DNA from 2 places in the Sporosarcina sp. OR05 genome. Region 2 is predicted to be linked to the other one. Evidence: riboswitches for the same ligand, from Rfam matches in the RefSeq annotation. Region 2 holds a riboswitch; the other holds the start of a gene.
The links. Region 2 has a riboswitch for FMN ahead of NRI27_RS06500 (ECF transporter S component). Riboswitches for the same ligand answer to the same signal wherever they lie in the genome.
Positions count from the first base shown of each region.

Region 1: another riboswitch for FMN. It lies ahead of ribD (bifunctional diaminohydroxyphosphoribosylaminopyrimidine deaminase/5-amino-6-(5-phosphoribosylamino)uracil reductase RibD); the one in region 2 lies ahead of NRI27_RS06500 (ECF transporter S component).

Region 1 is NZ_JANKJL010000012.1:43,352-58,622, reverse strand. Features, by position in the region: gene modA (molybdate ABC transporter substrate-binding protein) at 1-330, shown strand, start outside; gene modB (molybdate ABC transporter permease subunit) at 352-1,038, shown strand; gene NRI27_RS14735 (ATP-binding cassette domain-containing protein) at 1,052-1,708, shown strand; gene yfkAB (radical SAM/CxCxxxxC motif protein YfkAB) at 1,835-2,965, shown strand; gene NRI27_RS14725 (YwaF family protein) at 3,035-3,745, shown strand; gene NRI27_RS14720 (hypothetical protein) at 3,863-4,039, shown strand; gene ribH (6,7-dimethyl-8-ribityllumazine synthase) at 4,325-4,792, opposite strand; gene NRI27_RS14710 (bifunctional 3,4-dihydroxy-2-butanone-4-phosphate synthase/GTP cyclohydrolase II) at 4,796-5,998, opposite strand; gene ribE (riboflavin synthase) at 6,011-6,667, opposite strand; gene ribD (bifunctional diaminohydroxyphosphoribosylaminopyrimidine deaminase/5-amino-6-(5-phosphoribosylamino)uracil reductase RibD) at 6,668-7,756, opposite strand; FMN riboswitch at 7,816-7,965, opposite strand; gene NRI27_RS14695 (GNAT family N-acetyltransferase) at 8,200-8,634, shown strand; gene mvk (mevalonate kinase) at 8,752-9,702, shown strand; gene mvaD (diphosphomevalonate decarboxylase) at 9,738-10,718, shown strand; gene NRI27_RS14680 (phosphomevalonate kinase) at 10,735-11,859, shown strand; gene fni (type 2 isopentenyl-diphosphate Delta-isomerase) at 11,856-12,887, shown strand; gene NRI27_RS14670 (helix-turn-helix domain-containing protein) at 13,026-13,298, shown strand; gene NRI27_RS14665 (LAGLIDADG family homing endonuclease) at 13,324-14,067, shown strand; gene NRI27_RS14660 (MFS transporter) at 14,198-15,271, opposite strand, start outside.
Region 2 is NZ_JANKJL010000002.1:452,013-467,283, reverse strand. Features, by position in the region: gene NRI27_RS06550 (flagellar brake protein) at 15-653, opposite strand; gene NRI27_RS06545 (PepSY1/2 domain-containing protein) at 738-2,024, opposite strand; gene sleB (spore cortex-lytic enzyme) at 2,080-2,817, opposite strand; gene prsW (glutamic-type intramembrane protease PrsW) at 3,114-3,791, opposite strand; gene NRI27_RS06530 (YpdA family putative bacillithiol disulfide reductase) at 3,868-4,833, opposite strand; gene NRI27_RS06525 (metallophosphoesterase) at 4,886-5,659, opposite strand; gene NRI27_RS06520 (LysM peptidoglycan-binding domain-containing protein) at 5,726-6,430, opposite strand; gene NRI27_RS06515 (RecQ family ATP-dependent DNA helicase) at 6,510-7,946, opposite strand; gene NRI27_RS06510 (YpbB family protein) at 7,933-8,985, opposite strand; gene NRI27_RS06505 (ferredoxin) at 9,095-9,349, shown strand; gene NRI27_RS06500 (ECF transporter S component) at 9,481-10,065, opposite strand; FMN riboswitch at 10,277-10,409, opposite strand; gene NRI27_RS06495 (hypothetical protein) at 10,490-11,707, opposite strand; gene NRI27_RS06490 (RNA polymerase sigma factor SigX) at 11,708-12,235, opposite strand; partial or broken gene NRI27_RS06485 (ATP-binding protein) at 12,311-14,112, opposite strand; gene NRI27_RS06480 (response regulator transcription factor) at 14,105-14,824, opposite strand; gene ccsB (c-type cytochrome biogenesis protein CcsB) at 14,926-15,271, opposite strand, start outside.

The sequences.
Region 1 (15,271 bases), on a different contig from region 2:
CCTGTCGGGCGTTATACTAAAGAGGTGTTAGAGCACCTTGACTTGTGGGATACATTGCAGAACAAACTTGTTAGGGGTTCTGATGTACGGCAAGTATTAACGCATGTAGAATTAGGGAATGCAGATCTTGGTGTGGTGTACTCGAGTGATGCATTCATTTCTGACAAGGTGAAGGTGTTAGCGGAAGCGGATCCAAATTGGCATGCGCCGATCGTTTATCCAGGTGCGGTCGTAAAAAGTACGAAGCATGAAGCGGAAGCTCATGCATTTCTTGCGTATCTAGGTAGCGAGGAAGGAAAAAAAGCATTAGAGGCATATGGTTTCAAGTAATTCGCAAAGGAGTGTGCACGGATGATGGACATGAGTTATTCACCGTTACTGTTGTCATTAAAAGTGGCGGTCATTTCCACTGCAATCGTTTTTCTACTCGGCCTCATTTTTGCACACCGATTTTCTAGGAAAGAATTTTTCGGGAAAAGTATTTTGGAAGCGTTGTTTTTACTACCACTTGTATTACCCCCAACGGTTGTCGGATTTGGACTGCTGATCCTGTTCGGTAAAAAAGGATGGATCGGTAAATGGCTGCTGGAATGGTTTGATTATCAAGTTGTGTTCACTTGGGTTGGTGCAGTCATTGCGGCTGTTGTGGTCTCTTTTCCACTCATGTATCAAAGTGCATCTGCCGCCTTTACGAGTGTAGACGTGAAATTGGAGAACGCCGCGCGGACGATGGGTGCTTCTGAGTGGCGTGTATTTTGGACAATTGCGTTTCCCATCGCTTGGCCAGGATTACTTGCAGGATTCGTGCTGTCATTTGCTAGAGGGCTCGGAGAATTTGGCGCGACCCTTATGCTGGCAGGTTACATTCCGGGGAAGACAGACACCATTCCGATGGCCATCTATTTTGCTGTAGAAGCCGGGCAAATGGAAAAGGCAACGTTTTGGGTGGTCATTATTGTTGCGCTTGGATTTAGTACGATTTTGTGGTTGAACTGGTGGAGTAGACGGAATATGAGGCGATATTCAAATGAAAAGTAAAGTAGGTGTGCCCATGCTTGAAGTGACGATACAAAAACAACTTGCGCACTTTCCATTGGATGTTTCGTTTACGATGAGAGATGAAATTCTTGTGCTATTTGGACCTTCAGGAGCAGGCAAGACGACCATTCTGAATTGTATCGCAGGGCTAGCCAATCCAGATGGCGGAAAGATCGTGTTAAATGATCAACCGTTTTTCCACTCACCGAACAATTCACTACCCACTCAAAGAAGAAATATTGGCTATCTTTTTCAGGATTACGCCTTGTTTCCACATATGACGGTCGAGAAGAATATCTATTATGGTGTAAAAAAAACAACGGTCAAGGTAAATACCATCATTGAGCAACTTATGAATGTGCTTGGAATTGAACATTTACTGGACAAGTATCCGCACCAAATTTCCGGCGGTGAAAAACAACGTGTAGCATTAGCAAGAGCGTTAGCGACGGAACCATCCATTCTTTTATTGGATGAACCGTTATCCGCACTGGATAAGCAAACGCGTATCGAGTGTCAGAATGAGCTCATTCGCATCCATGAAATGTGGAAAATCCCGTTCATTATTGTGACACACGATCAAGAAGAAGCTGAAAAATTGGGGCATCGGATGTTATTGATGGAGCAAGGAAAAATCATTGAAGAAAGAAGATGTAGAATAAGTACATGAATTCATACTACACAGTGCCTTCTGAACATCATACGGATGGTGCTTTTTCATTGTAAACCCTTGAATAACTAGACGATCAAGCGCATACTTAATAAGTTACTTATCTAATTTAGGAGTTTTGATCATATGACAACTTACAGTATTGAAAACCGTCCGATGACTGTTGAAAACGATCCGTGGGAAGCGTATATGGATGTCAAACAACACGGTCAATTGACGTTATCGAGTATCGAATTTACTACGACTTATTTATGTAATATGCGTTGTGAGCATTGTGCAGTCGGATACATGTTACAACCGAAAGATCCGGACGCTTTGCCGATCGAACTATTGACCGCTCGATTGGATGAAATTCCACATTTGCGGACAATCAGCATTACGGGTGGCGAGCCGATGTTCTCAAAAAAATCGGTTGAACAAGTCGTGTTACCCCTTTTGAAATATGCACACGGACGTGGCGTCAAAACGCAGATGAATTCTAATTTGACAATGCCACTCGAACGTTATGAGCAAGTAGCCCCTTATTTAGATGTATTGCACATCTCACACAATTGGGGGACGGTAGATGATTTTGTGGAAGGCGGATTTGCCAACATGGAAAAGCAGCCGCCACGTGAACGAAGAGCAGCGCAGTTCCAACGCATGATCGATAACAGTAAAGCTCTAGCTGATATGGGTGTGATGGTTTCAGCAGAAACGATGCTGAATAAACGGACATTGCCACATTTACAATCTATTCATAAACAAGTAGTCGAAGAGATGAAGTGTGCACGTCATGAAATCCACCCGATGTATCCGAGTGATTTTGCAAGTTCTCTAGAAGTATTGTCGCTTGCAGAAACGAGAAAAGCATTGCATGATTTGCTCGATGTCCGTGATGAAGATACGTGGATGCTATTCGGCACGTTACCATTTTATCCTTGCAGCCCACTCGAAGAAGACCTTCAACTGTTAAAGCGGATTTACAACAGCAAAAATGTTTCCGTTCGAAATGATCCGGATGGACGCTCTAGATTGAACGTCAATATCTTCACAGGAGATGTCATTGTCACAGATTTTGGTGACACACCGCCGATGGGGAACATTACATCGGATTCGTTACCACACATGCTCGATCGTTGGTTAGAACGTCCACTCGCCAAGTCGATTAGTTGCCATTGCCCAGCTGTTCAATGCCTAGGGCCCAATTTACTTGTCAAGGATGCCTATTACAAGGACGTCGATTTTACTACGCGAAACGCAAAGATTACACGCTAATCAGATGGAACCATTCTCTAACAATTTCGTTTAATGAGTAGAAAGAAGTTTGTCGGAGGAGGTGTTCCATTGTCCGCGCCATTTGTCATGTTTTCGACCGTCCACATCGCTACATTATGCGTCATTTTAGCGTTGATGATCAGTTTGTTTGCATTCCGGAAGAAATTCCAATTTGACATGCAAACAACGAGACGTATAGAGCGGGGAATTGCACTTTCATTAATTGGGATGGAAATCCTTTATCATGTATGGATGGTACAATCGGAGCGTTGGCGATTAGTCGATTCATTGCCATTGGAGCTATGCAGCTTGTCGCTACTCGTTACAGCTTTTCTGTTATGGACGGGAAATAAGCATGTCGTCGATTTTGTTGTTTTTGCGGGGATTGGAGGCGCGCTCCAAGCAATTGTAACACCCGTGTTGGATATGGATTTCCCACATTTCCGTTATTTTCATTTCTTTTTTACCCATGCAATGATTATCCTAACGGGTTTATATTTCATCTGGATAAAAGGATATCGACCGACTTTTAAAGGTGTTGTTAAAACGATGGTCGTCTTAAATATTCTATTGCCAGTGATCTTGCTTGTGAACAAGTTAGTTGACGGGAATTACATGTTTTTACGAAACAAGCCCGATAATGGTAGTTTATTAGACGTGCTAGGACCGTATCCATGGTATATTCTTTCACTTGAGGCGGTTGCGTTTCTCATTTTTACACTTTTGTGGCTAGGATTACGAAAATCTACTCGTCAATCTCGATCTGTGAGCGGAGACTGACGAAACTCTAAAGCGACGTATATAGGTACGTTCCATCCTCGAATTTATGTAGACAATGCTATAAGGGAAATGGTACGATTTAGGAACTACGATGAAGAAAACCAAGGAGGACATGCGATGACTGAACAAAAAACGAAAATCAGTTTAAAAGACGCAGTCAAACAACAGCTTGAAGCAAAGAAGAACAAAGCTTCCGTTAACAAACGAACTGGCAACCCTATTCAACAAGGCCCTAAAATGAAAAGCCAGCAAGCAAAACCGGTCACACAGTCAAGTAGAAAAATGGGGATTTAATGATAATTAGGTAGAGGGGAAGAATTCCCTCTACCTTTTTAATGAAATTTGTTATGCAAAGTAATCTCTTCAGCCTGATTGAAAACGCTTGTCGGGTGGAAGGCAGTCTAAATTCGGGACTTCCTGTCCCAACGACTGCATGACCTGCATCCTGCAGTCCCCCGCGAAGGTGAGAGAAGACGCGAATAGAACTAAAGTTCATGAGCGGACGAGCGAGACGAGCAACAACGGATGCGAGCGTTTGTCAACAGGCTGCGTAGAGGGGAAGATCCCCCTCTACTTTTTTTATGCCATCGCTTTGATCAAGTTTGCCATTTCAATGGCAGCCATTCCAACATCCCAACCTTTGTTACCCGCCTTCGTGCCTGCACGCTCGACAGCTTGTTCAATCGTCTCTGTCGTCAACACACCAAAAAGCACGGGAATCTCTTCTGTCATATTCAAAGAGGCGATCCCTTTTGCCACTTCATTACATACATAGTCAAAATGAGGAGTTGCTCCTCTAATGACCGTACCGAGTGCGATAACGGCGTCATATTTCTTTGAGGCAGCCATACGCTTGGCTATCAAGGGAATCTCAAATGCACCTGGCACCCAACAGATTTCGATATCTTCCGGTGCGACACGATGTCTGACTAAAGCGTCTTGTGCTCCGCTTAGTAGTTTGCCGGTAATAAACTCATTAAATCTTGAAACGACGATGCCTATTTTTAAGCCATCACCTATTAAATGTCCTTCATATTTTGTATACATCGCTCATTTCGCTCCTTCGTATAAAAGATGTCCAAGTTTCTCTTTCTTCGTTTTCATATACTGTTCATTCGCTTCGTGTGTCGGTATTTCAATTGGAACTCTGCGCGTGATTTGAATGCCATGCGCTTCAATACTGTCCATTTTTCGTGGGTTATTCGTTAACAACTGGATTTGTGTACAACCGAGCTCTTTCAAGATTTGTGCACTGACGTCATACGTACGGCAGTCATCGTCAAAACCTAAAAGGGCATTCGCTTCGACCGTATCATAGCCTTGTTCTTGCAACTGATACGCTTTCATTTTATTGACAAGCCCAATCCCACGCCCTTCTTGCCGCATATAAAGAAGGACACCGACTCCAGCTTGTTGGATAGTCGCAAGTGCGGCATGTAGCTGGGGGCCACAATCACATCGACAAGAACCGAAGACATCTCCTGTTAAACATTCGGAGTGAATTCTGACGAAAGGGGCTTCGACAGTAGCCAAATCACCCATTACAATGGCAATATGCTCTTGACCCGTCCATTTCTCTACATAGGTATACGCTGTAAATTCTCCATATGTCGTCGGTAAATGAGTTGACACAATGTGTTCGATAAGTTTTTCGTTCTTTTTCCGATAGGCAATTAATTGCTCAATTGAAAGGATGACTAGGCCTAAACGTTCAGCAAGTTCTTCAAGTTGACGTCCTCTCGCCATCGTTCCATCTGCATTCATAATTTCACATATAACACCTACTGGCTCAGCGCCTGCAAGTTTCGCCAAGTCGACCGCCGCTTCCGTGTGGCCAGGTCGTGTCAAGACGCCACCTTGTTTGGCAACTAAAGGGAATATGTGGCCAGGTCGTCTAAAATCGGTTGCCACAGAAGTATGATTCAACATTTTCATAATCGTTTCCGATCTTTCGAATGCAGATATGCCAGTATGTGCATCCGCGTGGTCGATACTGACCGTAAAAGCGGTACCATGCGCATCTGTATTCGTTCCGGTCATCGGGGAAAGCCCTAACTGTTCACTCTTTTCCTCTTCAATCGGCACGCAAATGAGTCCTCGACCTTCCATCGCCATGAAATTGATCATTTCAGGTGTGGCAAATTCCGCAAGTGCTACGAAATCACCCTCGTTTTCTCGCTTCTCGTCATCGACAACAATAATGGCTTTTCCTTGTTTAAGTTGTTCGAGTGCTGTTTCTACCGATGCAAACACGTTCTCAGCTCCTTATGCGTAAAATCCGTTTTTGACGAGTGTATCCATTGTCAGTACGTCTTTTTGATGTTGTTTTTGAGTCGCTGGGCGGCATAGTTGCTCTACATATTTCGCAAGTATGTCACATTCAACATTTACATAATGGCCAACTACCTTCATGCCAATAATGGACTGTTGTTGCGTCGTTGGAATTAATGAAATTGTACAGCCAGTTGAAAACACATCAAAAATCGTCAATGAAGTTCCGTCAATTGTGATGGACCCTTTCGGAATCATGTATTTCAACAACGATTCTTCTAGTTGAATGTCCATATACAGTGCATTTTCGTGTTTGCGCATTGAAGTGATTTTTCCTATGCTGTCAACGTGACCTGATACGATATGTCCGCCAAAGCGGCTCGTCATGGCCATTGCTCGTTCTAAATTCACTTTGTCTCCCTTTTGGAGTTTGGATAACGTAGTCGACTGAAACGTTTCCGGCATGACATCTGCAGTAAAATACGTTGATGTAAAAGATGAAACCGTCAAACAGACGCCATTCACAGCTAGACTATCACCGAAATTGACATCCGCAAGAACAGTCGTACAGACGATCGTTAACGACATAGATCGGTTTCCTCTGTTTACTGCATGCACCGTTCCAATTTCTTCAACAATTCCAGTGAACAATTAGTCATCACCTCGCTTGTTGAAAAGGGCATGGATACGTACATCCTCATGAAGTGTTTTCATATCGAGGATGTCGAGCATTTTCCCTTCAGCGATACGGGTACAGCCGTGGTCCATGAAAAGGGAAGGACCGTTTCCAATCAGTTTCGGGGCTACATACAAATACAATTCATCCGCTAAACCTGCTGTGATGAAACTGGAGTGTACTTGACTGCCACCTTCAACGAGTAGTTTCATAATCCCACGTTTACCGAGACGTTTTAACACCTCGTGTAAATAGTCGACATCAGGAGGAATCGACTCAACGGTTACGAGGGGGTATTTTGCGAACTGGTTCGTCAGTGTGTCTTGTCCGACAGTAAAAATGATTGTTTCTGCAGCATTGTCCTGAATGACATTAGCTGTTTGTGGCGTCCGTAGATGCCTGTCTAAAATTATGCGAATAGGGTTCTTTCCACCATGGGGCAAACGGGTGGTGAGGAAAGGGTTATCTTGAAGAATCGTATTTACACCTACTAGTATCGCATCATGGGTATGGCGGAGGGTATGGACATCCGATCTTGCGTGTGACGAAGTTATCCATTTGCTGTCCCCAGTGTGCGTCGCTAGGCGGCCGTCCAATGATGTGGCGGCTTTTAAGGTGATATACGGTGTTCCGTGTTTTATAAAATGAAAATATGCCCGGTTACTAAAATCTGCCTCTTTTGTACAAATAGCTAAAATGACTTCAATGCCTGCAGCTCTAAGAAGCCTGATCCCTTTGCCATTGACGGCGGGATTAGGGTCCAATGACGCAATGAAAACGCGTCGTATACCGCTCTCAATAATGGTATCCGTGCACGGTGGCGTTTTCCCCGTATGTGCACATGGTTCCAGTGTCACATACAAATCGGCATTCTGTGCTTGCGCGCCGGCCATTGTTAAAGCGTGCACCTCAGCATGCGGTGTCCCTGCACGTACATGCATACCTGTTCCGACAATTTGGCCGTCTTTTACGCAAACAGCGCCGACAATCGGATTCGGAGAAGTGTGACCTTCAGCAGTCATTGCAAGATCTAAAGCGAGTTTCATATAAGTTTCATCTGTCATTTTGTTCCCCCTTTCAACATGAAAAGGGCAGACGTATAGTGGGCATGGCAAAAAAACGCCTGCAACTTCTCCCATCCAGACTTTCACTGTCGGTGCCGGAGTTACACCAGCTCCACCGTCTTCAAGTAGAGAAGAACGGGTCACGGACTGACGAGCGCGATTGCTCGATCACCGCCGGTAAGGAATTTCACCTTGCCCCGAAGTTGCAGTATTTTATTTACCGCAATCAATTTAGCACAAAAATAGCGACTTGCCAAACTCTTTTTATAAACAAGAAAGCGTCAATTGTTGATTAACCGTCGTTTTTAAGCGCTTAAAATGCTATCATGAAGTGTATTTAGAGTCATTTAGCTTATACAATCTGAACGGATTGAAAGAAAGATAGGTAAAATAGATTGAACTGAAAATGAATCGTTTGAAACATTCAAGAATGGAGGCGACGAATGGAAAATCGTACAATTGAAGAATTACAATCACGGCAAGAACTACTGGAAGGATTTCATGTCATGCGGTACCTACGACCTCAATTTACTGAGCAAAGTTATATCGCACTGGTGGAAGAAGCTCAAAAGAACGAGACCTACCGCCAATTCGCATTGCGAGTAGATGGACGTATCGTAGCTGTGATTGGTTTTCAACCAATGATTACGCTTTATTACGGAAAGTATATTTGGGTCTGTGATTTAGTGACTGACATAGCATTTCGATCAAAAGGATTTGGTGAACAGCTATTGACGTTTGTCCATTCGCTTGCAAAGAAAGAAGGATTTGACCGGATTGCACTATCTTCTGGTCTCCAACGAGAACATGCACACCGGTTTTATGAAGAAAAAATGGGGTATGAGCGTGCGAGTTTTGTTTTTACAAAAACGCTGTGATCCATTCATAAAGCCAAATAGCTGAAATAGGGCACTATGTACTTTATAATGAGGAAGAATTAGCAGGTTTACACCAGTGAATCGTTGAATTTTGTTGAAAAAGTGAGGAACACACGCATGTCAAGAGAAGCAGAAGGTAAAGCACACGGAAAAGTAATCCTCATCGGAGAACATTCCGTTGTTTATGATAAACCTGCAATTGCCTTGCCATTTCCGGTTGTGAACGTCGTTGCGACTGTAAGGGAAGGTATTGAAAATGATAATAAAACGTCAATTTGTGTAACAAGTCGATATTTTAGTGGTGAGCTTCAACAGGCACCTGTCGAGTTATCCGGTTTTAAAGCGAGTGTAGAAGAATCGCTGCAATTGTTACATGCCACGGATACGAATTTATCGATACAGATCGATTCATCCATACCGTCAGGAAGAGGATTAGGATCGAGTGCAGCAGTCGCTCATGCTGTCGTAAAAGGGATCTTTCATTACTTTGATGCACCTTTGCCACATGATGTGCAAATGCACCTCGTTCAAATTGCCGAAACGCATGCGCACGGCAATCCGAGTGGCATTGATATGGAAGCTACTTCAAATGAAGCGCCCATTTGGTTTCAAAAAGGAAAGAAGACAACAGCTCTTTCTTTCAAGAAACCTTTACATATCGTCATCGCGGATTCTGGACAATTCGGGGATACGCGAACGGCTGTGGAGAGTATACGCCATATGTATCGAAACCAACCGACGTCTGCTCGGGCATCGATTGACTTGCTAGGTGCGTACACGCATGCGTGTAAAGATGCATTGCTGGAAGGCAATAGCACAAAAGTTGGCGAGTTGTTGAGTCTTGCACAAACGGAATTAGTCACACTCGGTGTCAGTGATACAAAGCTGGATCATTTGATCACAATCGCTAGAGCGAACGGTGCACTTGGCGCTAAATTGACGGGCGGCGGTCGTGGCGGCTGTGTGTTATGTTTGGCGGAAGATGAACAACATACGCAAAAGTTGGCAAGTGCGTTAGAAAAAGCTGGAGCTTGTCAAACATGGACGAGTCGTATTAGCCATCCATAACAAGAGCAGAACAGATTATGAAGTGAGGGTTTTTGATGAAAGCAACTGCAAGAGCGCATACGAATATTGCGCTAATTAAATATTGGGGGAAACGAGACGAACAATTGTTCCTTCCGATGAATAATAGCATTTCCATTACACTCGACCAGTTTTATACTACAACTTCGGTTACTTTCCAAGACGACTTAGCATCTGATGTGTTCGTATTGGACGGAGTGGAACTTGGTGGTGCAGAACAAAACAAAATTTCAACTTTTCTAGACCTCGTCAGAAGAATGACGAAGCATCATGGGCATGCAGTTGTGGAGTCCTCTAACAATGTCCCGACTGCTGCAGGTTTCGCCTCATCCGCTTCAGGCTTTGCAGCATTGGCTGCAGCTTCTACGAAAGCGCTTGGGTATGAAATATCTGATGCAGGACTATCAACTCTTGCTCGACAAGGATCGGGTTCTGCGTGTCGGTCGATATACGGGGGATTCGTCGAATGGCATATGGGTGAAAAGATTGATGGAACCGATTCATTCGCCACGCAACTTCTTTCAGAAGAAGACTGGCAACTGAGCATAATATCCGTCATGGTCGAAGCGAAACAGAAAAAAGTGTTAAGTCGAGAAGGGATGAAAAGGACGGTTGCAACATCGCCTTTTTACGACGGTTGGTTAGCTTCGCTTGAACCGGATCTACTTGCAACGCGTGCAGCAATCGCCGACCGTACGTTTGAACAATTAGGAACGGTGCTTGAACGGAATGCGATGAAAATGCACGCCACAATGTTAGGTGCTAATCCTCCATTCATGTATTGGATGAGCTCCACGATTGAAGTGATGCAAGCAGTTCAGGAATTGCGAGAAGACGGCATACAGGCATATTTTACAATCGATGCAGGTCCGAATGTTAAAGTGATTTGCCAACCGGCAGATGAAAAGGCCGTAATGGACAGGTTAAAACAGCTGATGTGCGTGAAAGATCTATTCCTTTGCCATCCAGGACCTGGTATCCACTATTTAACTACATGAAGGAAGGAATCGATGTATGAAACCACCAACCTTAACCGTCAGGGTACCAGGTAAGTTGTTTATCGCAGGAGAATATGCTGTGTTGGAACCAGGAGGGCATAGTGTAGTTGTAGCTATCGACCGGTATGTGTATGCGCATCTGACAGACAGTCCGGAATTTGTCGTCAACTTACACCAAATCGGTTTTTCAAAAATATCTTGGTCCGAAACGGATGACGGATTACGCTTCTGTAAGTATGCGCCAAAACTAACCTTCATCCAAAATGCCATTACCGTTTGTCATCAATACATACGACATGTTGGTATTCAAGTGGAACCATTCAGCTTATCAATTGACAGTGAACTGGATGATTTCGCTACGGGCAAAAAATACGGTTTAGGGTCAAGTGCGGCGGTCGTTGTTGCAGTTATAAGCGCTATTTTACAAAAACATCATGCTCATGGAATTCCTTTGTCGCATGAAGTGATTTATAAGTTAGCAGCAATTGCACACTTCACGACGCAAGGAAGTGGTTCTTGTGCTGACATTGCAGCGTCAACTTACGGGGGATGGCTTCATTATCGTACATTTGATGCGAATTGGTTGATCGAACAACTTGAAGACGGGGTAGACGTCCATACACTTGTTGCCAAACAATGGCCTGGTTTACAGGTGAAAACTATTCAGCCACCAGCCGACTTGGAATTAGTCGTCGGATGGACAGGGAGCGAAATGTCGACAGTGAAGATGATCGACCGTATTCGTGCATTACAAACGCAGCGGCCACATCGCTATGCGGCTTTTATAGACCAGAGCACAGAGGCAGTTTTATCTATGGTTAAACATTTTTCAGCGAACAATTTAGCGGGTGCTCTACAGAGTCTAACCGCAAATCGTAAAGCATTAAAAGCGTTAAGTGAAGAAGTGGATGCCGTCATTGAAACACCTAGTTTGCAAGCTTTGATACAGATTGCGAATGAGTACGGAGCTGGTAAAACATCAGGTGCTGGCGGTGGTGATTGTGGTATTGCGCTCGTTTCAGAAAAATCGTTTGTTGATTCATTAAAGAGAGAGTGGCGACAAGCGGGCATCGAACCATTGAATTTGACTGTCTGCATGGAAGGCACAAAGAGGATAGAAAAGGGGGATTTAATCGTATGACGGATTCGATCCATACACGGAAAGCCGAACACATTGAGATTACGCTTAATGAAAAAGTAACGGGTACAAACATTTCGACTGGACTTGAAAAAGTTCAATTTATTCATAATGCACTACCTGAGATTGACTTTAATGAGATTTCCATTGAAAGCAAGTTCTTAAATGAGCAAAGACCGACACCGTTCGTTATTAGTTCGATGACAGGTGGAGCTGCATTTGCCGAAACAATCAATCGGAACTTGGCCATTGCTGCTGAAAAACGAGGATGGGTGCTTGCGTTAGGTTCGATGCGTGCATTAATCGAAAGTGAAGAACACCGTGCATCTTTTCAAGTGCGTAAATATGCACCGAATGTGCCAATCATCGCTAATTTAGGCGCTGTTCAATTAAACTATGGATTTGGCGTTGAACAATGTAAACAAATTATCGAAATGACAGATGCGAATGCATTAGTGCTTCACTTAAATACGATTCAAGAAGTCATCCAACCGAATGGAGACTTGAATTTCAAAGACTTACTCTTAAAAATCGAACAATTAACGAAAGAATTAGGCGTACCGATAGGCGTGAAGGAAGTCGGTTGGGGAATTGATGGGAACACTGCCAAGAAACTGTGTGACGCCGGCATTTCGTTTGTCGATGTAGCTGGTGCAGGTGGAACTTCTTGGAGCCAAGTCGAAAAATTCCGTTCAAACGACCCAGTAAAACGCGCTGCCGCAGAAACGTTTAGTGGTTGGGGCAATCCGACCGTCGACTGTGTTGTAGGTGTTCGTGAGCAGGTTGCAAATACATCGATCGTAGCAAGTGGCGGCATGTATACGGGGCTAGATGCTGCGAAAACAATTGCGTTAGGTGCTGATATGGTAGGCTTCGGCAGATCAATTTTAAAAGAAGCAACACTTTCTGTTGAAGACGTAATGACGGTCATGGAAACGAAAGAATTGGAATTGCGAATGGCTATGTTTGGAATTGGCGCTAAGGATATTCAAACTTTACAAGCAACCGATCGAGTTGTTTATCATCGATAAAATTACTCAACATGTCTTTTCTCATGAATCTTGAGAGAGGGCATGTTTTATTTATAGAGTTACTTGCATATAGGAACTAAAGTTCGTATGATGGAAATGAATAATGATTCAAATATGCGATGGGGTGGGATGAGATAAATGGCTAGGAAAAGGGGAATTACGGACGAACATATTATTGAAATGTATGTAAGTGGTATGTCCTATGTAGAGATGAGCTCAATTATCGGCATAACAAATCGTGCTATTCGTAATGTATTAGTCAAACATGGTATTGAAAGAAAGCCAATCGGTAGACCACGTATTTACCAAGTGAATGAACATTTTTTTAAGACGTGGACACATGACATGGCTTGGATACTTGGGTTAATTTATCACGGATGGAAATGTCCAAAAAGACCTTCACAGTATTAGCCTTGCACAAAAAGATGAAACTATTTTGTGGAAAGTTGCGGCAGTTATGGAAGCACATCCTGTTATCAGGGATCCAGTAGGGACACGAAAGACACCGTTGTTAATCATCAACTCAAAAATTATTAAAGAGGATTTAAAGCAATTAGGCATTACTTCAAACAAGTCTTATACTGTGCCATTTCCTGACGTCCCTGAACAATACTTGCCTGCATTTATACGGGGTGTGATTGATGGGGATGGATGGGTTGATCGGGAAGGATATAGCTTAAATATTACGACTGCGAGTTTTAAATTCGCTATGGGTATTATGAAAACTTTTGAACGCTGGAATATTAACCCTTTTCTACAGACGACCAAGAGTACTTCATCTCAAAAGAATATTTATCGAGTCTGGGTTAAAGGAAAACAACAAGTACTTACACTAGCCCAAATTATTTACTTGAATAGTGACTCTAATTATATTGCCTATAAAAAGAGTCGAATGTTTTTCCATAGTGATCCTAATAATCTAAAATTATTAGGGAAATTTCAAACTGCACAAGGACGCATTCGCTTTAGAACTACAATAAGCATAGAACGATTAGAGCCCGTTAAACAACTTGCGATAAAACAAAACGTTCCAATCAATCCGAAAGACCGTATTCATTTTAAAACAACTTATCAAAAATCGTTACTTGAAGAGTTGAGAGTACTTGCGAAATCCCGTGGATTGTATATAAATGATCTAATCGAATATAGTTTAAAATTTCTAGGGGATCGTGGTAAATAATCTCCTATTTCTTTGTTAAAAATTTAAGTTAACATAATATTTATTTTGGGTAGTTAAATATCATCATTAAGTATACTTGAAACAGTGAGACGAAACGCGATTTTTTACATAAAAACCCGCAGCAAATCATTTACACGATTTCTGCTGCGGGTTTTTCAATTTGTGGCTGTTCAAAAGTGATATTTTTCTTTTTCATCAATACATAAAATAACACCGTTAACGTTAAACTGATCATCCCAAATAGTATGACCATTGTTTGCAACCCAACGATATCTAAAAATGCGCCTGTGCTCACTAACACGACTTGAAACATGACCCGTTCTAACATATTACGGAATGAGAAAAACCGGCCGTGATATGCTTTTGGCATTTGTTTCTGAAAAATGACCATTGCTGTTGGGAAAAAACAACCTAACGCAAAACCTAACACAGCAAATGCGCTAAGCGTCATAACGACACTACTTGCAAAAAAGAGCATGAATTCTGCAACTGCAACCATCGTTGCAAAGAAAAATAAGATAACCGTCGTCTTCCATTTCTGTGCGATGTATTTGACCGCAAACGATCCAATCATGAACGCAATGCCTTCAAACGTATAAATGAGTCCTTTTATGGATGAAGAATTTTGGATTTCACTAATGTTAATGACGATCAAGTTAAAGGAGCCGATAAATAATAACGGGATTAACGTCATAACAAGCGTCATACCGACAGTAGGAAATGCTTTTAACACTGGGAATACGTCCATGAAACCACTATTCTCGCGTTGCTTTGCACTTTTCCCTTCGTCTCTCCCCTTCCCTTCATCAATTTTCAGCATAAGTGTAAACCCTAGTAACAAGCCGTATGCCAATAAGGAAACCCAGTACAACGATGCTAATGACCAGTACACAAGCATGACGCCAGCTAATGCAGTGCCTGCTACCCTTGCTATCGTTGCTACGTTCATATGCAAGCCGTTCATGGCTAACAGATCTTTATCCTTCACAACAAGCGGAATTGCAGCTTGTAGCGCCGGAAAGTAAAACGTTGCCGCTAATTGAATTGAGACGATGAATGCGACCATCCACCAAACAGAGCCCGTAGCAATGGCAAGCAGCATGAAAACGACACTGATCATTCTCCCAATACCTGCTATAAGTAATACAGTCTTTTTACGTGATTGGTCAATAATCCGTCCTGCCGTTGGACCTGCAATAATACC
Region 2 (15,271 bases):
TTCCCCAAATCTGATCATTTACTCATCCGTTCTTTGATTTGTCTTTCAAAACAGAAACGGATAATATGTTGCCGATCTAGCAGATCGATATCTGTAAATTGCATCGAAGCAATTCTTCGTCCGTCCTTTTCCCATATTCGTACAGCTTTCGCCTTTGATTGGATATATTTAATTTCATCATTAACGTACGGCAGTACAATTGTCATAGGCACGAGTTGCGCTTCCTCTAACGACTCACTGGATCCCAAGTTAATCGCAATACCACCTGCACTAATATCCTCGGCAACAAATTGACGATACACTCCGTCAAAATCAATTGAAACATCTATTGCTGTTTCAACACGCACAAATTCTCGACGTTGAATTTTTAACAACTCATTGTCTCCCGGGTAAGACAATTTTAACATTGGTATACCTTTGTTCATCCTGCCTGTCACTTCTGCTTTAAATACATACGATAACTTGTTGTCAATAAATGAAATGAGCAATTGCGTACCATCCATGAAAAAAGCTGTTCGTTTCGTTTCAATATGGGACGGATAGTCTATTAAAACAAAATCCTCTCCAGAATCAACGACTTTGCTTTTATACTTTTCTCCATCCTCGATGAAATCTTTTTCAATTGTCACTGTGGTACCCACTTTTAAACGCATGCTGGTACACCTACCTTATAATAGTTAATCCTATTATGTCATGAGTAGGCAAAAATTCCAATATTGTTTTTTAATCCATTTGGACTAATCCAGTTTCTCCGTTTTAATAACCTCTTTGTTTTCAGTATCTACAATTACATTGTACGTACCTGTATGACCGTGTTCATCTCGCGTAACCGTTAAGTAATACGAAAGCCTTTGTTCAAAACGTTCATTTTCTACGTAAGCTAGTTCGTTTCGTACAATGTTCACATCATTGTGGAAAAACTCTTTCCAATCGATTTTATCAATTGCTTGGCGGTGCAATTTTTCTTTTTGAATGTATTCAGCGGCATTTAAGCCAATAATGCCCCCTGTGTCTTTCGCGACTTTTAAATGAATTACATCAGAAAACACTTTCGCCCCGTAAAACGGTTCTTTACGCACAAAAACTAAATGCCATGACGTACTATTTTCTCGCGCTTCTTCATAGACAAGATCTGTATATTCTGCTCGTTTCAAGAAGTCTTCAGCTTTGTTTTTAATTTCTTCAAAAGAAAAGTTCTCTTTCCCAAACGGACGTTCAGCTAAATAAGATAAGACATGCCCACCTTTTTCTGTAATATCAATATAGCCAATAGATTCACCATCCGTGAAGCGAATGTGGAAAAATGGAAATGGGGAGCCGGGTTTACTCATTTCCACACCGATAACATCATTGGACACTTGAGGGAAGAGACCTTGAAACCTTTTCACAGCTTGGTCTTGCGTGATTTTTGGTTCGTCGATGTTTTTTAATTCCCTCTTTTTCATCGCATCCGATTCACTTGCGGTTAAAGGAAAATCACTTTCAGTATAACTTTTAATCGATTGACTCATCTTCATCCAGTCGAAGTCAGGATTCGTAGCATTCAACCTTTCTGTCCACTCATCCACAGAGTATTGACCTTCAACAAGACTGGCTGTTGCGACTCTCCATTCATTTTTCATATCACCTAAGTTTTTGGATGCTTGTGACATGACCTTATAATATTCATCCGGATTTTCAGATTGCTGCGCTTCTTTCGCGTAATTGCCGATTCGCCCAAGATAATTCATCCACGTTGTTGAAAAACTTGTATCCAGCGGCAATGATGCGACTGAATTTTTTATGTCCGATGACAATCTCCATATATCGTCTTTTGCTTCCTTGGAACCATCCGAAGCGTTAAAGAGTAATGTCTGTTTCACTGCGGAATCCAATTCGTCCAGTTTCTCAGAAGCATCTGCCATTTTTTGCGCATACTGATTACTTAAAGCGAGTGATAAATTTTCATTTTCAGCGGACTTGTTATAAGCAAATACCCCGACAACGAGTAACGCATAAACTAAAACAAATACTGTTTTTTTCATTTTGTCGTAAACAGCTCTTACATAGAGCTATTCCAATCCTCCTTTCACCCATTTATTAATGGCAGAAAATGTGTAAACCAATCTTTTTAACTTGTGGCCTTGACCAAATCCATTTGCTCGTAGCAGTAATAGGATTAAAATAGTAAATGGAGTTTTCGGAAGGATCCCAACCATTCAATGCATCGAGAACAGCTTCTTTCGCCCGTTCATTCGGAGTCAACCAAATTTGACCGTCATCAACAGCCGTAAATGCACCAGGCTGAAAAATTACACCCCCTACTGTATCGGGAAAATCAGGATGCTCAACGCGGTTTAGAATGACAGCAGCTACGGCAACTTGCCCTTCATAAGGCTCACCTCTCGCTTCACCATAAACTGCATTTGCCATCAATTTCAAATCTTGTTCAGAGTATTTGGAAGGCAAATGGATGTTTTCCTTCTTTCCTCCACCTTCTTTTACTTGGGAAGCAAGTGGCTTACCACCATAATGGGTGAATTGATTGCCTTTCTTAATATTGTCTTTCACAAACTTTTCGTCATAGGACGATGCCGCAGTTAATTTCTTCTTCGTTAGCGTCCCTGCTATACCGTCGATCGGCATTCCGTACTTCTCTTGAAATGAACGGAGAGCCCAATAGGTTCCATAACCGAATTTCCCATCAATTTCTCCGTTATAAAACCCGATATATTGTAATCTTGCTTGCAGCTCGATGACGTCGTCCCCAGTTGCCCCTTTCGCAAGATCCCTGGAGCTGAATGCTTCAATTTGAATAGGGGCAGTCGTGTACGTCATTCCTACTAATAAAATACCTGTCAACATGCTAAGTATTAGTTTTTTCAATTTCATACCCTCCTTTTTTTCAGTTTGTCCAAGATTATTCTTTTTATAAATTGAATGGCATAAAAAAAAGATCCTGTCATATGACAGGATCACAAAGGTGTTTATACTTACCAGCTGCATTAAATATCCATTTATCAACAAGTATACTTTTCGAACACGTTAACTCAAAAATCCGGTGATTAACTAAAACTCTAAGAAATATATCGAAAGTTCATTTAAGACTTTGGATAAATTACTACCTGCATATCTTATTTCACTTGTGCTTTTTTCCTAAATTGTTGCATTGCAAATGTATGTGCATACTTAACACGCGTCAAACCAAACCACCATAAAAACAACATAAACGGAATGATTAAGTACAGCGAATGATCATTGACGCCTAATATACCGTTATAGATAAAGTGTAAAATAAACGAAGCAAAAAAGGCGAAGAATAACATACCTTTTTGACTCTTAGCTGTAGCAAATTTTGCTTTCCCTATATAATAGCCCATCACAACTCCGAACAATGCATGGCTTGAAACAGGTAATAATGCTCGAATAAAAGCTGTATCCAATCCGAACGTAAATAAATACAAAATATTTTCTACTGTGGCAAATCCTAATGAAACACTTGCACCATACAAAATTCCGTCATAGGCGTCTTCGAATTCAATGTGTTTATAAATCGCTATAATCAAAATAAGCCATTTGAAAAACTCCTCTAATCCACTTGTGAAGAGCGCATTTCGAAAAAATTCGTTTTCAATAATATGTTCTTCTTCAAACACATGTTGGATGAACATAATCGGAAAGGTCATAATCGCTCCATAAAGGAATGTATGAAAGAGTGTACGGGATGGGTCTTTTGCAATTTGTTTTCTTAAATAGAAATAACTGAAAAGCGCCAATCCTGGTGCAATCGCAACTGTCAGCAAAATAATCATCACGCAACGGTCTCCCTTCCCTAATAGTATATCACGCATCTAGCATACTAGAGAAAACCACTTCTTGCTATGCCAGTTACGCATTCTTCCCACTAATATGGTTCGCTAGTAGACTACCATGTAAGCGACCGTTCTCTATAAATATTTCATTCGTATTATTACCAGCTGCAATCACACCAGCAATGTATAAACCAGGCACATTCGTTTCCATTGTTTCTTCGTCATAATCGGGTTTACCTGTTCGTTCATCAATGGTGATGCCCATGTTCGATAATAAATTGTAATCTGGATGGTAACCGATCATAGAGAAGACGTAGTCATTATCAATTGTATGAAGCGTCCCATCCTTTTTGAATACCAGAGAAGTAGGTGTAATTTCCACAACGCTAGCTTCAAAATGCATCGTTATCGCTCCATTCCTTACAAAACTATCAAAGCTAGGTAATATCCACGGCTTTACGCTAGGAGAATAGACTGAACCTCGATAGATGACTGTCACTTTCGCACCAGCTCTTACTAACTCAATTGCGGTATCGACAGCGGAGTTTTTTCCGCCAATAACGGCAACATGCTTCCCGAAATAAGGATGAGCTTCTTTAAAATAGCTGTACACCTTTGGCAAATCGTCTCCAGGTACATTTAATGTATTCGGATGGTCATAATACCCCGTAGCTACGATAACGTGCTTCGCTTGATAACAATCTTTGTCCGTCACAACTTGAAAACTGTCATTTTGCTTCTCTACACTAACAACAGTTTCATAACTATGAATGTTCAAGCCTTTTAATTCAGCCACTTTACGATAATAGACGAGTGCATCATTTCGTTTCGGCTTTTCTTTCGCTGTTATAAAAGGAATGTCTCCAATCGATAATTTAATGCTTGAACTGAAAAACGTTTGATGTGTCGGGTAACGATACAATGAATTTACAACATTTCCTTTTTCTATAACAATGACATGTAAGCCTTTGTTTTGTAATTCAATCGCGGCGGAGAGTCCACAGGGGCCTCCACCGATGACAATCGCGTCTAGGTTATTCATGCTTCATCGTTCCTTTCCTTTGCCAAAAAGACCTATTTGGACTGTCCACTGGTTAGTATCTTATCCGAATAATATGACATTCGGGTTTCGCTCCAAATCGTAACGGAATAATTGACGTACCATATCCATTACTGATTAATGTAGCTTTTGCGTTTGAAACGGTAAATTTCCCTAATGGATGTAAACCAAAACGCCCGATTCTTATTTGGCCACCGTGTGTATGACCCGCAAGCATAAGATCTGGTTGTACATATTCTTTCACTTTTCGGAATAAAACTGGAGAATGTGTCGCAACGATCAGATGCTTGTATCGATGACTGTTTTGTAAGGCCCTACTGATATCTACATTATTGCTTGAAGGGTCATCCGTTCCACATAGACACCAAGTTGGATGACTCGCTATCCCGCTTGCACTATTTTCCAACAGAGTACCCCCATGACGTTGGAGTATACGTCGAATGACGTCTTCACCGACTTCACGGTCGTTATTCCCCCAAATGAAAAATAGCTCGCCTAACATAGAGAGTTTTTCTACATTTTCTTCTATCCGCGCAACAGGTACGCCACCTTCAGCCAAATCCCCACCTATTATAACCATGTCAATGGGACCAAATTTCCTAATCTTATTTAATAAGCGCTCATCAATTTTTCGTCGATGAATATCGGATATAAAAAATAGTGTTAGTTGTTTCTGTTCGAATTGATCAGTTTTAACACTAAATGCATGCTGCTTGACTTGTTTCCGATTTGCAAGAGCGTACATATAAGCAAAAATACTTCCAAACACACCCAATGCAATTAGCATACTATTCCATACAATTTTCATTACACACCTACCATAAGAAAAAGGCAAAGAACCTACCTTTGCCTCTTCATTCCTTCTTTTTTAGAATTAATTTTTGGGGATGATTAATTTTTGCCCTACTCTGATTTCGTTCGAAGACAAACCGTTAGCTGATTTGATTTTTTCAATACCACTATCATTTCCATAATAATTCATCGATATTCGATACAAAGTTTCGTTTTCAGCTACGGTATGCGTAGTTGAGCTAGCAGGAGCAGCAGGTTTTTTTTCCACCTTATCTGTTTCTTCTTTCGATTGAGTAGCATTTTGCTTTTCTTTGTCCTGGTTAGCTGGGCTTTGTGGTTTGTTCACAACAGGTTTGTCTTTATCGGAAGTCGTTGGGGGCACTTCTGCCTGTTGTTCTTTTTCACTTTCTTTTTCACTTTCTTCTTCTTCTGCATCACTATCATCGTTTTTATCATCCGTACCTAATAAACCTGAATTAGATGTATTCTTGTCAATCGAACTGCTTGTATTATTCTCCACACGGAAATCTGAATCTTCGCTTGCTGAACTACTATCTGATCCAAAATAAAAATTATAGATGACAAAGACAAATATCAACACAGGGATAAATGTAAAAACACCTAAAATGACATTAATCATCGTATGGCTTGATGAACGGTTCTGCTTACTTTTCTTCCGTTTCCCATGCCGCTCAAGGCGAGAGGGCAAGATTGCATCAGATTGTTCATCCAGTTCTATTTCTTTTCGATGTTCCTCGAAATCTACTTTATAATCACTATTTTTCATCGACAAATTCTCCTATCCATCTTGCTCTTGGTACTATTATGACGAATCTTGTCGGAAAAGTAAACGGAGATCATAGCTGTTAGGTAAGAAGACTTGTAATTCTTTCATCCCAACGTTGTTTTGCTTGCAGTTCATCCTTTTGAACGATATTTGCTAACCATTCCATATCCGACAGACCACAAACCGTACAACAATCTCTTGAATTCGTAACAATATTTTCATTAAAATATGCCAAAATTGTTCGACGTAAACATGTAGTAGAATGTACGAGTGCTAACATCTTTTTCAGCTGTTCATCTTTTTGTATAGCAAGCATTTTGAATTTCTGAATGATTTCTTCTGTTGAACATCGTTCCCTATAATACTCAATTACCCTTAACGCTGTGTCTGTCAAACCCGAAAAACGGGCTGCGTTTGTTTGAGTTTCCCCTTTTTCTAACAATTTCGCATAATGGATAACCTCTTCCTCACTCGGTAAGTCTGTTTGGATAATAAAGTTGGTCAGACGCTCATCAGCAGGTGTATACAATAAAGTGGCTACCGATTGACGACCATCTCTACCCGCCCTTCCCACTTCTTGTATGTAACCTGCAACTGTAGCTGGCAACTGATCATGAATGACTTGTCGTACATTTTCTTTATGTACACCCATACCAAAAGCATTTGTTGCACAAACCCAATCAATTTCACCGTTTAAAAACTGATCTTGGATGATTGACCTGTCATCTTGTTCCTTTCCGGCATGATAGGATTGGGCATGAACACCAATTGATTGTAGGGTGATCGCTAATTCATCCGCTCGTTTCCTTGAAGGAGCATATACGATCCCTGGACCTGTTGTGGAGAGGAGTCGCCGTTTAATCCATTCTGTTTTATCCGCGACCGATTCAAGCTGTACGACCGAATAGGCAATGTTCGGTCGATCCAAAGATTGACGTTCGATTATCGGATTTATCATTTGTAAATAAAAAGGAATATCTTCAAGCACTTTTTGATCCGCAGTTGCCGTCAATGCCAAAACGGCTGGCCTGTTAATGATGGAAAGAAATTCACGAATACGTAAATAGTCTGGCCTAAAATCAAATCCCCACTGTGAAATGCAATGCGCCTCATCAATCACAATTAATGCCAAGTTCATTTCTTTGAATACATCAACAATGAAAGATTGTGACAGCATTTCAGGAGAAGTGAAGATAAACTTATAGTCTGCGAGTCGCCGAAAGGCTTTTTGTCTTTGCTCATGCACCAAGGAAGAATTCAGTGCAATTACTCGTTTTTCTCCGTTTCTTTTCATTTGCATGACTTGGTCTTCCATTAATGAGACAAGAGGCGAAATGATCAGCACCGTTCCTTCCATCAAGTATCCAGGCAACTGATAGCAAAGAGATTTGCCCATTCCTGTTGGCAATAATCCAATTGTGTCCTGACCTCGCAAAACATTTTCGACAATCGCTTGTTGACCCGGTCTGAAGTGATCATAGCCAAAATGTTTTTTTAAAGCGTCATGCAAATTCATTCTTCATGCCTCTTTTCTGCACTGCTAATATAAGACGAAGTTGAAAATAGGACAACTCCTCAAACTCATCTTTTAATACTTTTAGCCTTTTCGTTCGCAATGCTTCTGATTTTTTTTGCACTGCCTCAATCGCTTCTTCGCCCACAAAGTGACGAATTGGGAATTTACTATCGTTCAGCGCCATTTCTACAAAGTGATCTTCAATGGTACTTTGCTTTAATTGACGCATTGTCGCAATATCCTTCATAGAATAACCGTTGTCGAACATTTTTTTCGTCCGATACGCAGAATCAGTCAAGTAGGTGTGCACTTTCACATCGGCTGTACACTGATGAAGTAATGGATAGTCTTCCTTGTTCTTTTCAACAAGAGGAAGCAACTTATGTAAACTTTCGATGAATAGTAAATATACTTCGTCAACACGCGACTCCATTGTTAAAGCTAGCTGCTCCCATGTTTTTGCAGACATCCCGCTCCCAGCTAGACGATAAGAAAACAGATATTTTTGTCTGTCCGTCATTCCACAATTATTAATGGCTAAAATCAGTTCTTCCCTTAGAGAAGCGCCTAATTGCTGTCTGGAGATCGATTGCTGAAGAATCAGCTTTTTAACGAACATTTGTATCTCCGTTTCACTTCGCATAGGCACAAACGTTCTAATTCCATCACGTAAATGCGACACCGTTTGCACTACTAACGCCACTCTACCAAAGAACACCATTTCTTTCCCTCGATAATCCCAACCTTTAAACTGATATGGGGCTACCGCTGAAATTGCCTGCCGACCCTTTTCTGTTACGTGTATAAATTCGTCTTGCGCGCAAATGAACCCCTCTTCAAATAGTTCTTCTATTGCATCGTTGAACAAATCTTGTCGAATTTTCGGCCAAATACCAAAGTAAGGCTTACTATTGAAATAGTCTACATCTTGGAGGGTTTGACCAGATTTCTTCCCACGAATAATGTGTAGGCTTGCATTCATTGAACGTTGCCCGGACATCTTTTCTATGATGAATAATAGGATTGTTGACAAGTTCAAGTCCAATTCCTCCTCATTGAGATGTTTTTAGGTTGAAAACTTACGAAAACAGCTTTAGAATAGTAAAGGAACTAAATAGATAGTGCGGAGAAAAGAGGAGAGAACGTCTATGTCTAAGAAATACACCATTGTTGACCAAGATACATGTATTGCATGCGGCGCTTGTGGAGCTGCTGCACCGGACATCTACGATTATGATGACGAAGGAATCGCTTACGTTATTTTAGATGATAACACGGGTAATACAGAAGTTCCAGAAGAACTGATGGAAGATATGGAAGATGCGTTTGATGGTTGCCCTACTGATTCAATTAAAGTCGCGGATGCTCCATTTGAAGGCGATCCGTTAAAATACGAAGATTAATTTTTTAGGGGCAATACGCCCCTTACATAACTGAGGTCGGCAGTCCAATTGTCACCACTACTTCAAATGAATAACCGCACATAGAAAAAAGCTGTCCAGATAGTGTTTTCACACTTTCTAGACAGCTTTTTTTATTGAAGCGTCAATTTCCGCTGTTGCTGATCAATCCATTTGCTCATACTTTTGTACAATAACAAAGAGATAACCATTAGCATGACGCCTTTAATTAGATTAAATGGTAGAATACCAAGCACAATTACGTTGAACAACGCTTCCCCTGTATAAGGTGGCATATTCAAGAAATAGACATACATCGGTAGGAATACTAAATAATTCAGTGCACTCATACCGACAGCCATCGACAGTGTTCCTACAATAAGGCCAACTGTCAAGCCTTTTGTCGATTGGACCTTTTTAAAGATCCAGTAAATTGGCATGATGAAAAGTACGCCCGTTACAAAGTTTGCAATTTCGCCAACCGGTACACCTGTCGGACTTCCCGATAAAAACCAATACAAGATATTTTTTAGCAGTTCAACTGCAATTCCTGCAACTGGTCCCATCGTTAAAATTGCAACCACGGCTGGCACTTCACTGAAATCGATTTTCAGGAATGGCGGCAATGCTGGCAATGGGAAGTTCAACTGCATAAGCACCGTTGAAATGCTCCCAAGCATAGCGATGAGAATCATCTTTCGTAGTTTCTTGTTATTCACTTGTTCCTCTCTCCTTTTGCGATTCACTTCAAAAGAGGAAAGGTTTGACCGTATAATGTGTGTCTATGAAAAAACCCTAAAGCAATTACATGCTTTAGGGAGAGTTTAAGGCGTCATTAAATAGAGGGTTGTAGATAGAGCCTGTGACTCTATTTTCACCCATACTTAAGAAAGCACCCTTTTTGTAGACAACACAAAAAGACGGCTGCACCTTCACCTTCTCCCATCCAGACTATACTGTCGGCTCTGGAATCTCACCAGAATCAGCTGTTAAGCTCGCGGGCTAAGAAAATTACTTTTCTATTTCCGCCGGTCGGGAATTACACCCTGCCCCGAAGATGAATCAATATTAACTTACTATTTCATTGTATAGAAAAAAGACTGATTTGTAAACGGTATTGTTTACAATTCAGTCTTCCTCTATTCACCAAACAATCGGATTGGCTGCAACGGGTTTCGGCAATGGTTTTGTAAGCGTATATCGCTCAAAATATTCTTGTTTTACGTTGTGCAATTGTATTTGTTTGTCAAAACTAGCTGCTGTTAACATGAACGCTTCCACCATTTCGAGTATTTCGTTAGGAGGGTAAGCATCTAAATCCAATAACTGTTTAAAAGAAACTGTTACAACATCATCTGTTTCTTGGATTGTATAGTCCACAGATGATGGGATAACGGAAGTCACAATATCATTTTCAGGATTTTTCATCGCCAATAATGCTTCCTGAATTTCATCGAGCTTCCTATTCTCATAAGGGATTAAGTACGATTGTTCCTCGTTGACAGTGTATTTGTAAAAAGCAGACGGCCTCTTAAGTGTTACCTCCATCGCTTCACCGATATAGTCAAAAACAACAGGCTCATTCTTGTCATCGACTACTTTCATCTCCTTAAAATCCGGAAACGATGCGATTGCAGAAAAAGTGTACGCACCAATTGTTGTCGGCGACATGTCATATTCATGCTCAGATGGCATTTGGTGAATAACCGTATTACCTTGGAAAGAAATCTTCCCCTTATAAGGATGGTAGTCTTCAAAACCAAGTCCTTCCTCATCAATCAACTTCGCATAATGATTGTAAAGCTCCACACTGTTGACGTTTTCGGAAGAGATATCTGATTGAATCAATTCGGTAGGAATTAAAAATGTTATCGGTACAACATCTACAACATGGACTAATCCTATTGTAAATAACTTCATTCCATCCGTATCGTTTTCAAGAACAACATGACTTTGCATTCCCTTTCCAGCCATAAAAGTAGTTGGTGAGTCCGCCTGAATCGCATTTCGCGTCGCAGGCTCCTCCATCGTTTCAGACTCTTCTGCGCTTTGTTTAAATTGAGCAGTATCGACTGATTCACCGTTTTGAGGTGCAGATTTTTCGCTCATTTCCATGCTGGTGTCCGATAATTCGAATCCACCCTTTAAAAACGATGGTACCAGTAATGTTAAGACAAGCATCGCAGCAACTGCAATGAAACCAGGCATCCATTTTTTCCGTCTCGGTTGACGAGCAGGGACAAGTCGCTCGTCTTTCTTCAAACGCGCTAATATGTCATCAGCAGATCGCTCATCTTTTGTTTTCGGCATTGAATGAAGAAGTTTTTCAAGTTTATCGTCATTCCATTCGTTCCCAGACATTTATCTTCCCCCTTCTTCCGAAAGAGCATTCAATTTCTTTTGAAGCACTTTTATCGCCCGGTGCTGAGTCGTTTTAACTTTTCCTTCCGACCAACCAAGCGTTTCCGCTGTTTCTGCAATTGATAGTTCTTGGAAATAGCGAAGAATTATTACCATCTTTTGATCGCCTGTGCAAGTATTTAACACACGCAATAATTGTTGCATATCTTCATTCAATGCAGCGACTTCATCAGGCAAACCAGTGGAGGAAACAAGTACACTTTCTTCCCAGTCAAACTGATCAAAATGGTGTTTTTGCCTTACCGCTTTCTTTCTGAAATGATCAATCGCTACGTTTTTAGCAATTGAAAAAAGCCATGTCTTTTCGGAACTCTTCCTTTCAAAACCGGCATACGCACGTAACACCCTAACATAAACTTCATGCATCAAATCTTCGGATTGGTGACGATCACCAGTCAAATAGATGAGGAAGTTAAATACGTCGTGATGATATTGCTCATATAACCGGTGGAACACGGAGTCATCCACGAAATCCCCCCGTTCATTACATTAGTCGTGTTTCAAGACATAAAGTTACACCATGTTTTAAGAAAATGGTGGCACTTAACGGTATTCTTCTTCACTACAATTATCTGTGAGCGGTAGTGTGCATGTGAAAACTGTTCCTACTGATTCACCCAGTCTGGCAGAGATGCGCCCTCCGTGTGAGTCAATAATATTTTTAGCGATTGCCAAACCTAATCCAGTGCCACCTTTACCTCTTGTTCTCGCTTTGTCAGCTTTGTAGAACCGCTCGAAAATAAACGGTAAATCGTCTTGAGGAATCCCACTTCCTGTATCGGCAACTGTAATTTCAATTGTCTCCCCTTTTCTTTCGACACCGACCGTCACTTTTCCTCCATCAGGGGTATGTCGAATAGCATTATCGATTAAATTCGTAAATACCTGTTCCAATCGATCTGCATCCGCACAAATGACGATTTCGGCATTTGACTCCATTTTCTCCACAGAAAGTATCACATTGGCATCAGTGCAATTTGCATGAATTTATTGAGTACCCTTTCAAGAAATGCATACAAATCCATTCGGTTTTTATACAAACGCATATGTCCCGATTCCATTCTCGCCAAATCTAACAGATCGGTAACAAGGCGACTCATTCTTTTGGATTCGTCATGGATAATTTGCGCCATTTCATTGCGCTCTTCAACTGAAGTAACGACATCATCAATCATCGCTTCACTATAACCTTGCAACAATGAAATCGGCGTTCGTAATTCATGCGAAACATTTGCAATAAAATCAGAACGCAGTTTTTCTAATTTATGTTGGTCCGTCATATCGCGCAATACTGCAACGGCTCCCCTAATACTATTTTCACTGTATAAAGGGCTTATAGATACATCGTAAAACTGACCACCCAACTCCAGTTCCTCTTCAATTTCTTCAGCAAATGAGATGACATGTTCTAACATATGAAAAATCTCTGGCGGCAAAACATTTTCGTCTGCCCCATTTGCAAAATACCATTTTTGCAGCAACCGTTCAGCTTGTGGGTTGCTTAACAAAATAGAGTAATCTCGATTGAACGTAATAACAGCATCGGTCATTGACGTTAATATGCTCGATAACTGCTCTTTCTCTTGTTTGATCAATTCCATTTGATGTTTTAATTGTCTACCCATCTGGTTAAAGGCTGTTGCCAACTGGCCGATCTCATCATTTTGTGTAGCTGGTAGTCGCATATCGAAATTTCCTTTTGATAAGTCAAACGCAGCTTGTTTCATACCCCGCAATGGAGAAGTGATTCTGGTCGATAAGAAAAAGGCAAATACAGTCGTCAGGATGAAAGCAATGAATGCAGAGAGAAAAACGATATGTGTTGTACTTTTAGTCGTCCTGTGTACAGCATCCAAGCTTTGGTACATGACAATTCCGTGCGTAATTCCATTATCAACATGATAGGGATACATTAAAACTAAATATTGTTCCATCACATCGTTATTTTTTAATGATGGAAGAATCATTTCTTTCACGACTTTTTCATTCATCTCAGGCGATAAGTTAAACTTTGGCTCAGCTAATATCTTTTCTTCAATTTTCTGTTTATTTAAACCGTCATGAAAAGAATAGTGGACCTGCTTAGTTGAATCAATAATCATCGCATTCGTTTCATCGTCTAAAATATCCTGGATGATTTGTCGCATGGAATCTTCATTTTTATGATCTACAACAATTTTCCCAATCGTCGTCGCTTCTCTTCGGAGGGAGTCCTCTGCTTGTTTTGTATGGAAGTTATCAAGGAACTCCAGTAATAATACCGTCACAATAAACAGAACAAATGAAACGAGAAGCAATATGGTTGCCCATAGCTTCCCGACGATTGAATGCCATATCTTATTCATGAGGAACCTCAAATTTGTAACCGACGCCCCAAACCGTAACAATCATTTTGGCTGCTCGCTCAGAGACCCGACTTAACTTCTCGCGAAGACGTTTGACATGTGTATCCACAGTCCGCAAATCTCCAAAAAATTCATAATGCCACACTTCTTTCAAAAGCTGCTCGCGGTCAAACACCTTGTCCGGTGCTTTAGCAAGAAAATAGAGTAATTCATACTCTTTTGGTGTCAAGTTGACTTCTTTCCCTTCAGCAGTAACACGATGTGCATCATGATCGATTGTCAATTGCGGAAAGACGACAAGATCTTTCGACGTATTACTTGATTGGGCATCCGGTAACGTGACTGATCTTCTTAATATCGCTTTGACGCGCAACACCACTTCACGCGGGCTGAAAGGTTTCACTATGTAATCATCTGCTCCAGTTTCAAAACCTACAACCCTGTCAGATTCTTCACCTTTTGCGGTCAATAAAATAACAGGTGTCATTTTCTTTTCATCGCGTAATTCCTTTAATGCTTCCAACCCGTCTTTCTCAGGCATCATCAAATCTAACAAAATGCAATCATAATGGTTCGTCATTGCTTTTTCAACCGCTTCCGCACCATTGACTGCTTCGTCAATCTCAAATCCTTCACGGGATAAATACATGTTCAACAAACGGCGAATACGATCTTCATCGTCAACGACTAATAACTTCACGCTTTCTTCCATCCGAAAAACCCCTTTCAAAATACGCTTGTCTTCATTGTACAAGTAGTTTCCTTAAAAAGAAAGACTGCACAATCCCTCAACGGTTGTGCAGTCTAATCGATTTACGCATAAGAGTGCAAACCTGCTATGATCAGGTTAACGGCAATCAAGTTAAACATAATGATAATGAATCCGATGACTGCAAGCCACGCTGATTTTTCGCCTTCCCATCCTTTTGACAGGCGCAAGTGTAAAAATGCAGCATAGAAGAGCCACGTAATGAGTGCCCATACTTCTTTTGGATCCCAGCCCCAGAACCTTGACCATGCTTCATGTGCCCAAATCATCGCAAAGATCAATGCACCTAGTGTAAACACTGGAAATCCAATTAAAACAGATCGATAACCGATTTCATCCATCAGCTGTGAATTTGCTTTCTTTGCAAATGGTTGCAGAAGGGTTGCTACC